DNA from 3 places in the Candidatus Pantoea communis genome. Region 1 is predicted to be linked to each of the others. Evidence: predicted binding sites of a transcription regulator. Region 1 holds the regulator's gene; each other region holds the start of a gene.
What was found. The regulator PurR, encoded in region 1, represses purine synthesis genes. The targets are predictions, from matches to a motif close to CANGCAAACGTTTGCNTG.

Region 1 (3,271 bases):
GCTCAATTTAGCGACATTATCTACCTGGTAACAGATTAATAGAAAAAGGCCTTACCTTTTGGAAAAAAAGTGGATTAGAATTGCTTCGGCGCTGATCGTTGATCAGATTTCTCTTACTCTGCCGCAGCCTGCTTTTTGCCAGACTGCTTAACCTGTACCGGACTATGCGTTTACTGATTACGCTTTTCATACTGGCTTTTGCGCAACTGTTTTTTAACGTGGCTTCTGCTTCGCAGCATGCCCCGATTAATGCCAGTTTGCATAACGCCGAGAAAAAAAGTGCGCGCGAAGATGAGCGCCGCAAGCGACGCCCGGTTAAAACAACGGCTAAAAAGTCTCGCCTGACCACCGTGCAGAAGCTCAAGCTGAAAAAGCAGAGTAAAACCGAAACCGCCTTAAACAAATCCAGCCGCAAAAAATCCCTGCTGAAGTCGCCATTGAAAAAGTATGGCCATCAACGCCTCGCGAAAAAGTCCCCGGATGTGGACGATGAAGTTCAGGGACTCACTGGCATCAAGATGAGCAAATCCCACCGCCTGCGCTACCAAAAGGCACGCGAAACCGCGATGACGAAGTTGATGGGACAACTGGGCAAGCCTTACCAGTGGGGTGGCACCTCACCCCATACCGGTTTCGATTGCAGTGGTTTGGTCTGGTATGCCTATAAAGATCTCGTCAAATACAAATTCCCACGCACGGCGAATGAGATGTATCACCTGCACGATGCCGCGCCCATTAAGCGTGAGATGCTGGAGAAAGGGGATTTGGTATTCTTCCGCATCAATAATCGCGGGACTGCCGATCATGTGGGCGTTTACCTCGGCAACGGTAAATTTATTCAGTCACCCCGCACCGGTAAAGACATTCAGATTAGCGCATTGGGCGAAGACTACTGGCAGAAACACTATGTCGGTGCGCGCCGTATGATGACTCCAAAAACTATTCGCTAATTGTTGCGCAACATCCTGTGGCTCTCGCCACAAAAAAAGCCGGACGCTTAATCAGTGCCGGCTTTTTTTATTGATGCGCTTTGAATTAATGAAGAATGGCGGTGAAGCTAAACGCAATAATCATCAACAGTGCGCCAACCGTGGTCATTAGCGCCAGCTTTAAATCTGTACTCATCACTACTCCTTAGTCACACATTTATTAGGGTTAAAACAATTTTCGCACAGCGGTGGGCAAAAATCTCGTCTTATCCGCGCTGGCTTGCTAGAATCGCCGCCTTTCGTTGCGCAACTGATTTTTGCGCATGCTGTATTTACAGCCTGCTGAAGTGATTTTCCCTGCCTGAAACGGCAGATTTGCCCCCCCCTTTAGGGCATAAAACCCTTCGCAGACGCAAACGTTTAACAAAATACTTATCAGTAAGTTGCGATAAGCCGGGGAGTACCTTTTTCATGGCAACAATTAAAGATGTAGCGAAACGCGCGGGTGTATCTACCACCACCGTTTCGCATGTCATCAACAAAACGCGTTTTGTTGCAGAGGAAACGCGTAACGCCGTATGGGAAGCGATTAAAGAGCTGCACTATTCGCCGAGCGCCGTTGCGCGTAGTTTGAAGGTGAATCACACCAAAACGCTGGGACTGTTAGCCACTTCCAGCGAAGCGCCCTACTTTGCCGAAATTATCGAAGCGGTTGAGAACCACTGTTTCGAACGCGGCTATACCTTGATTCTGGGCAACGCACATAACGATTTGCAAAAGCAGCGCGCTTACCTGTCGATGATGGCGCAAAAGCGTGTGGATGGTCTGTTAGTCATGTGCTCAGAGTATCCTGACGATTTGCTGCAGATGCTGGAAGAGAACCGCAACATTCCGATGGTCGTGATGGACTGGGGCGCCTCTCGCGGCGACTTCACCGATACCGTACAGGATAACGCCTTCCAGGGGGGTTACCTGGCTGGACGCTACCTTATCGAGCGCGGTCACCGAGATATCGGTGCGATTCCGGGTCAAATGGAGCGCAACACCGGCGGCGGGCGCCATGCGGGCTTCCTGCAGGCGATGAGCGAAGGCGGTGTGACCGTGCGGCCGGAATGGGTTGTTCAGGGCGACTTCGAGCCAGAATCGGGTTATCAGGCGATGCAGCAGATCCTTAATCAGAAACAGCGTCCGACCGCCGTGTTCTGCGGGGGCGATATCATGGCGATGGGCGCGATCTGTGCCGCCGATGAGATGGGACTGCGCGTGCCGCAGGACATCTCCGTGATTGGCTATGATAACGTGCGCAACGCGCGCTACTTCACCCCTGCGCTCACCACAGTTCACCAGCCGAAAGCGGAGTTGGGCAAAAAAGCGCTGGAAATGCTGCTGGATCGCATCACCAGCAAACGCGAAGAGCCGCAAACCATTGAGGTCCAGCCTACACTGATTGAGCGTCGCTCCGTGGCGGACGGTCCATTCCGTGATTACCGCCGTTAAAGCTGATTTTCGCTGAGCCACTCGTGGTTCAGCGTTTCAGCATCGCCAAGATAGGCGAGTAACCACTCCAGCGCGGGTGACGCACGCTGTTCTGACCAACTGACGCAGCAGGGACTTTCCGGAAACGGCTGCGGCAGTGATAGCTCGACCAACGCCCCCCTATCCAATAATGGCCGCGCCAGGTGGCCCGGCACCATGCCCACGCACAATCCCGCCTGCAAACAATCCATCCCTGTTTCCCACTCTGGCACCACTAAACGCCGCTGATTATCCAATGTCCAGGTCATGCGTCGTGGTAATGCGCGAGAGGTATCTTCCAGTACCAGCGATGGCCAGGCACGCAGCGCTTCTTCGTTGAGATCGGCACTCGCGGCCAGAGGATGATCAGGACTGACCACACAACGCCAGTTTAGAGCACCCATATCCTGAAAGGCAAAACGTCCACCCACCGGGATCGCCTGGGTGGCGCCAATCGCCACATCGACCCGCCCGTCCGCTAAGGCATCCCATACACCGTTAAATACCTCGTAGCTGATGATCAATTCCATATCCGGGAAATGACGGTAAAAATCCTTTACCAGTTGTCGGGTACGCTGGGGTTTTACAATGCAATCCACGGCAATACTGAGCTGTCCGCGCCAGCCATTCGCCAGTTGCTGGCACTGCCTGCGGGTTGCCAGCATTTTTTTGATAACAGATCGCCCCTCCCGCACAAAATGCTCGCCCGCCGGGGTTAACACCACCTCACGGTGCTGACGCTCAAACAACGGCACGGCCAGCCAGGTTTCCAGCTGACGCACCGTATAGCTGACGGCAGAGGGCACGCGATGTAATTCCTGCGCCGC
Region 2 (3,271 bases), on a different contig from region 1:
GCGATGACACAAGTGATGACCACGCCCGATGGTCAACGCACGTTTTTCCATGCCCGCGGCGCCAATGCCGAACTGGATTTGCCCCATTTTGCTGAAGTTGTCACTTCACATCGTATATTTCATCTCGGCTATTTGTTGTTGCTGGATAGTCTCGACCAGCCTGATGAGATTTTTGGTACGCGCAGCGCGCATCTGCTGGCACAAATGCAGCAACGGGGTTACCTCACTTCGCTGGATTTGGTGTCGCTAACCGGGGAGTATCGCCCGTTGGTGGTGCCGGCGTTACGCTGGCTCGATTATCTGGTGATTAATGAACTGGAGGCGCAGTCACTCACTGGCGTGACGCTGCGCAGCGCTTCGGGGCTGGCAGCACCCAGCGCGTTTGCCGAGGCCGCCGCCTGGTTACTGGAACAGGGCGTGCGCCAACGCGTGGTGATCCATGCCCCTGAAGGTGCCTGGGGACAAGAGAGCAGGGGTGAAGCAGGGTGGCAGCCGGCGTGGTGCCTGAAACCAGAGGAGATTGAGGGCAGCGTTGGGGCGGGAGATGCGTTTTGTGCTGGGGTGTTATATGCCAGTCATGAAGGTTGGCCCCTGCTGGAGACATTGAAGCTGGCACATACCTGCGCTTGTTTCAATTTGCATGCAGCGAATGCGCTGGACGGCACGCGGCCATTGGCCGAGATGCAGCGCTGGATGAATCAGGCAATCTGTGTTTCACGCGCGGCTGAAGCCGGACGCAATACATCAGCGGAAAATACGTAACCGAGGCCACGGATGGTGCGGATAAGGCTGGGTTGGTGTGGATTGGCTTCGATTTTCCGCCGCAGTCGCATGATGAGCACGTCTATGGTGCGGTCGAACACCTCAAGACTCTCATTGTGAGTCAGTTCCAGCAGTTGATCGCGCGTCAGCACTTTGCGTGCGTGACCCACCAGGGCGCGCAACAGGGTATATTCGCCTTGAGTGAGGGCGACACTTTCGCGCTGAGGATTAAACAACTGACAACGCGCATCATCCAGCCGCCAGCCATTGAATTGCCATCCTTCATCCTGCTGTGCATCAGCTTGTGTCAAACGTCCACAGCGGCGCAGTGCTGCACGCGCGCGCGCGACAACCACCCGAGGATTAAAGGGTTTGGCGATGTAATCATCCGCACCCATCTCTAATCCCACCACCATATCTGCTTCCGACCCCATCCCGGTCAGCATGATGACCAACAGGTCCGGCCGCTGCCGCTGCATCTGTTGCAGCACCAGTAAGCCGTTGGTGTCCGGTAGCATCATGTCCAGCATCACCAGGGAGATCTCGGGATGCAGGCTGAGCAGCGCAAGGGCATCTTTGCCCTGATGGCAGCTGTAGACGGTAAACACATGTTCACTCAAAACATCGTGCAGCAATTCACACACGGCACGATCATCATCAACGACCAAAATCGCGGGCTTCATTGCGCTGTCTCTTATGTTGCGAAAGGGTTAAAAGCAGTGTAACCCGATGTTTTTGAGCTGCTGTCCTGTGCTGCAGAAACGTGAGCGCCATCGCTGAGCAGTGTGCGAAAGCGTGCGTTGCCGCAATCTTTTTCCTCCGGAAGGCAGTAGAAGGGAAAACGATTGCGCAGCCATGGTGCAATGCACCATAATCGCGCCCTGTTCGGGTTCAGAATTATCCTAACCGTAACCGCATTTTGAAACGTAAACGATTGCGTACGGTGATGGCATAGCTATTGCTATGTGGACAGGGGAAAGCGGAAGGTGTGTCTGCCTTGGGTCCAGCGTGTGTCGCTTTCATCAATACAATAATTAGTTTGTTAACCACATTGGCAAGAGAGAACGTGCACCCGTGCCGTCTCCGCTCATGAGAGATGATGATGTTAGAAAAACTCTTCAAACTTAAAGCGCACAACACCACCGTGCGCACCGAAATCATTGCGGGTATCACTACCTTCCTGGCCATGGCCTACATTCTGTTTGTTAACCCGAGCATTCTCGGTGCGACCGGCATGGATAAAGGTGCGGTCTTTGTGGCGACCTGCTTAGCGGCGGCAATTGGCTGTGTGCTGATGGGGCTGATCGCCAACTATCCCATCGCGCTGGCACCGGGCATGGGGCTCAATGCTTTCTTCACTTATACCGTTGTGCTGCACATGGGCTACACCTGGCAGATCGCACTCGGCGCGGTGTTCCTGTCAGCGGTGATCTTCTTTGCGCTGTCAATTTTCAAAATTCGTGAGTGGATTATTGCCAGTATTCCGCTGCCTCTGCGCGCGGGTATCGCTGCCGGTATCGGCTTGTTCCTGGCACTGATTGCGCTGGAAGGCGCGGGCATCGTGGTGGATAACCCGGCTACACTGGTTGGCCTGGGCGATCTGACCAAACCGGGTCCGCTGCTGGCACTGTTAGGCTTCTTCATCATTGTGGCATTGGAAGCGCGTCGCGTGACCGGCGCAGTGTTGATCGGCATCCTGGTCGTGACCTTTATCTCGATGGGCATTGGTCTGACGCCATTTGGTGGCGTGTTCTCAGCACCCCCTTCTATTGCACCCACCTTTATGCAACTGGATATCGCCGGTGCATTTAACGTGGGTCTGGTGAGCGTTATCTTCGCCTTCCTGTTTGTGGATGTGTTCGATAACACCGGTACGCTGCTGGGCGTGACCAAGCGTGCGGGTCTGGCGGATGAGCAGGGTAATGTGCCGAAAATGGGCCGTGCGTTAATCGCTGACAGTGCGGCTGCGCTGTTTGGTTCACTGCTGGGTACCTCAACGACCACCAGCTATGTTGAATCGGCTGCGGGTGTCAGTGCTGGTGGTCGTACTGGTTTGACAGCGATTGTCGTCGCTGTGCTTTTTCTGCTGAGCCTGTTCTTCTCGCCGCTGGCGGGTAGCGTCCCGGTTTACGCCACCGCACCGGCATTACTGTTTGTGGCGGTGTTGATGGCATCTGGTTTGGCCGAAATTGACTGGAAAGACATCACCACGGCTGCGCCAGTGACCGTCACCGCGCTGACCATGCCTTTGACTTACTCCATCGCCAACGGTATCGCCTTCGGTTTCATTACCTGGACCGTGGTAAAACTGCTGAGTGGTCGTACGAAAGAGATCAATGCTGCACTGGTGATTCTCTCGATTCTGTTCGTCATCAAACTGGGCTGGCTGAGCGCTTAAGTTTTGGGTTTCCGGAAGCCCGCTCGGGCTTCCGTGTTTTCTGTTTCATCCCCACCAATATTTTATGTGCCATCTCTCGCAATCCCTCACTGTGACTGCTTTTGTTATTTC
Region 3 (3,271 bases), on a different contig from region 1:
TTCAGTCGTCATTGAGGCGTTTCCATTGGGATGGACTTAATAATAAAAGCGCCCGGCAGGTGCCGGGCGTTGAATCTTACGGGATTATGAACCCATGCGGTAGTTCGGTGACTCTTTGGTGATGGTCACATCATGCACGTGGCTTTCGTTGATACCTGCGCCACTGATGCGCACGAACTCGGCTTTAGTACGCAGATCGTTGATGGTTGGGCAACCGGTCAGGCCCATGCAAGAGCGCAGACCGCCCATTTGCTGGTGCACGATCTCTTTCAGACGGCCTTTATAAGCGACGCGGCCTTCGATACCTTCTGGCACCAGTTTGTCAGCCGCGTTATCGGTCTGGAAGTAACGGTCAGATGAGCCTTTAGACATCGCGCCCAGTGAACCCATACCACGGTAAGATTTGAACGAACGGCCCTGATACAGCTCGATTTCGCCTGGAGATTCTTCAGTACCCGCCAGCATAGAACCGACCATCACAGCGGCCGCGCCTGCGGCGATCGCTTTGGCGATGTCACCGGAGAAACGGATACCACCATCAGCCACAACCGGGATACCGGTGCCTTCCAGTGCAGCAACCGCATCAGAAACGGCGGTAATCTGTGGTACACCTACGCCAGTCACGATACGCGTGGTGCAGATTGAGCCTGGGCCGATACCCACTTTCACCGCGCTCACGCCCGCTTCGGCCAGTGCCAATGCACCTGCACCGGTCGCCACGTTGCCACCGATGATGTCCAGGTCTGGATACTTCGCACGGGTTTCACGGATACGTTGCAGAACGCCTTCAGAGTGACCGTGAGAAGAGTCGATCAGCAGAACGTCAACGCCCGCAGCAACCAGCGCGTCAACACGCTCTTCGTTACCGGCGCCCGCACCAACCGCAGCACCCACACGCAGACGGCCTTCCGCATCTTTACAGGCGTTAGGTTTACGCTCTGCTTTCTGGAAATCTTTAACGGTAATCATGCCCAGCAGGTGGAAGCTGTCATCCACAACCAGCGCTTTCTCAACACGTTTTTCGTGCATTTTCTGCAGTACGATGTCGCGCGCTTCACCCTCTTTAACGGTGACCAGACGCTCTTTCGGCGTCATCACAGCGGAAACTGGCAGGCTCAGGTCCGTCACAAAACGCACGTCACGACCGGTGATGATGCCGACCAGTTCGTTGTCGGTGTTCACAACCGGATAACCCGCAAAGCCGTTGCGCTCGGTCAGCTCTTGCACTGCCGCCAGCGTGGTGGTTGGCAGAACAGTTTGCGGATCGGTCACTACGCCACTTTCGTGTTTTTTCACTTTGCGAACTTCATCCGCCTGGCGCTCAATCGACATGTTTTTGTGGATAAAGCCCAGACCGCCTTCCTGCGCCAGTGCAATTGCCAGACCGGCTTCGGTCACGGTGTCCATAGCAGCAGACAGCATAGGGATGTTCAGACGGATGTTTTTCGTCAGTTGGGTGCTGAGATCAGCGGTGTTCGGTAAGACAGTGGAGTGAGCTGGAACGAGCAGAACGTCGTCAAAAGTGAGGGCTTCTTTAGTGATTCTTAGCATTGCAATATCTCCACCTGGGGGCGATTAAAACAGATAAAATATTGCCGCGGCATTATACAGGCCGAAATCGATTGCCTCCAGTGTTTTTTAGGAAAAAGTCTTGATCCTTCGGGTGAGCAATGTAGTATCGGTTGATTAACCCTCTGATTTAAAATTTGATCTACATCACATGTCGCTACCGCCAACCGCCAATATTTTTACTGTCAGCCGCCTGAATACCACGGTGCGCCAACTGCTGGAAAATGAGATGGGCCTGGTGTGGCTCAGCGCTGAGATCTCAAATTTTAGCCAGCCCTCTTCCGGTCACTGGTACTTCACCTTAAAGGATGATGGCGCACAAGTCCGCTGCGCGATGTTCCGTAATAGCAACCGCCGCGTCACCTTCCGTCCTCAGCATGGTCAGCAGGTTTTGGTACGCGCCAGCATTACGCTGTATGAACCGCGTGGCGACTATCAGCTGATTATCGAAAGCATGCATCCAGCGGGTGAAGGTCTGCTGCAGCAGCAGTTTGAGCAATTGAAAGCGCGACTGGCGGCCGAAGGGCTGTTCGATCAGCAGTTCAAACAGCCGCTGCCCGATCCGGCGCGCCAGGTCGGTGTGATCACCTCTGCCACCGGTGCCGCGTTGCATGATGTGCTGCGCGTACTGCATCGCCGCGATCCCTCGTTGCCGGTAATTATCTATCCCACGCCGGTGCAAGGTGTGGATGCACCGGCTGCGATTGTGCGTGCCATTGAACTGGCGAACCAGCGTGATGAGTGTGACGTGCTGATTGTCGGCCGTGGCGGCGGCTCGCTGGAGGATTTGTGGAGCTTTAACGATGAGCGCGTGGCGCGTGCTATTTTTGCCAGTCGCCTGCCCATCGTCAGTGCCGTCGGCCACGAGACAGACGTCACCATCGCCGACTTTGTCGCCGATCTGCGCGCCCCTACCCCATCTGCGGCGGCAGAAATCGTGAGCCGCAATCAGATCGAACTGCTGCGCCGTTTGCAGTCACAGCAGCAGCGTATGGAAATGGCGATGGATTTCTACATTGCAGAGCAGCAACGCCGTTTTACCCGCATACAACATCGTTTGCAGCAGCAACATCCACAGCTGCGTCTGGCACGCCAGCAAACCACACTGTTCCAGTTGCAACGTCGCCTCGGCGAGGCAATGGATCAACGTCTGCGCGTGGCTAATCGCCAGCAGGATCGCGTGTTACAGCGCCTCAACAATCAGCAGCCTCAGGGGCGCATTTTGCGTGCGCAGCAGCAGATGCAGCAGTGGCAGTATCGCCTGCAACAGGGCATGGAGAAGCAGCTGAATCACAATCGTCAGCGCTTTGGTAATCTGGCTGCGCAACTGGAGGGCGTCAGTCCGCTTGCGACTCTGGCTCGCGGTTTTAGTGTGACAACGGATACCCAAGGCCAGCTGGTGAAGAAAACCCAGCAATTGCATAAAGGCGACTTACTGCGCACCCGTCTGGATGATGGCTGGGTGGAAAGTCAGGTGACCGCCCTTGAACCGCAGAAATCGCGTAGCCGTAAAGCACGCTCCTAGCTGAAAAACTATACTTCTGGCATGTTCACTCACGGCCAGGAGTTACTATGACCTACAGCGTTATTCCTCCGTATATTCTTCGCAACATCATTGACCATTGCTCGGGTGCGCCTCAGGAGTCTGCTCGCCGCACCCTCACCCATGTTCAGCAACTGATGGCTGAACACAATCATAAAG

Region 2: the regulator PurR is predicted to act here: its motif matches at 1,686-1,703, upstream of F3J37_RS04775 (NCS2 family permease).
Region 3: the regulator PurR is predicted to act here: its motif matches at 1,612-1,629, upstream of guaB (IMP dehydrogenase).

The regions. Positions count from the first base shown of each region.
Region 1 covers NZ_VWXC01000001.1:471,820-475,090, forward strand. The annotation lists gene F3J37_RS02465 (C40 family peptidase) at 165-950, shown strand; gene cydH (cytochrome bd-I oxidase subunit CydH) at 1,036-1,125, opposite strand; gene purR (HTH-type transcriptional repressor PurR) at 1,401-2,426, shown strand; gene punR (DNA-binding transcriptional activator PunR) at 2,423-3,271, opposite strand, start outside.
Region 2 covers NZ_VWXC01000002.1:151,759-155,029, forward strand. The annotation lists gene F3J37_RS04765 (carbohydrate kinase family protein) at 1-762, shown strand, start outside; gene F3J37_RS04770 (response regulator) at 699-1,445, opposite strand; gene F3J37_RS04775 (NCS2 family permease) at 1,862-3,160, shown strand.
Region 3 covers NZ_VWXC01000026.1:33,185-36,455, reverse strand. The annotation lists gene guaA (glutamine-hydrolyzing GMP synthase) at 1-12, opposite strand, end outside; gene guaB (IMP dehydrogenase) at 85-1,551, opposite strand; gene xseA (exodeoxyribonuclease VII large subunit) at 1,721-3,094, shown strand; gene F3J37_RS24505 (M4 family metallopeptidase) at 3,142-3,271, shown strand, end outside.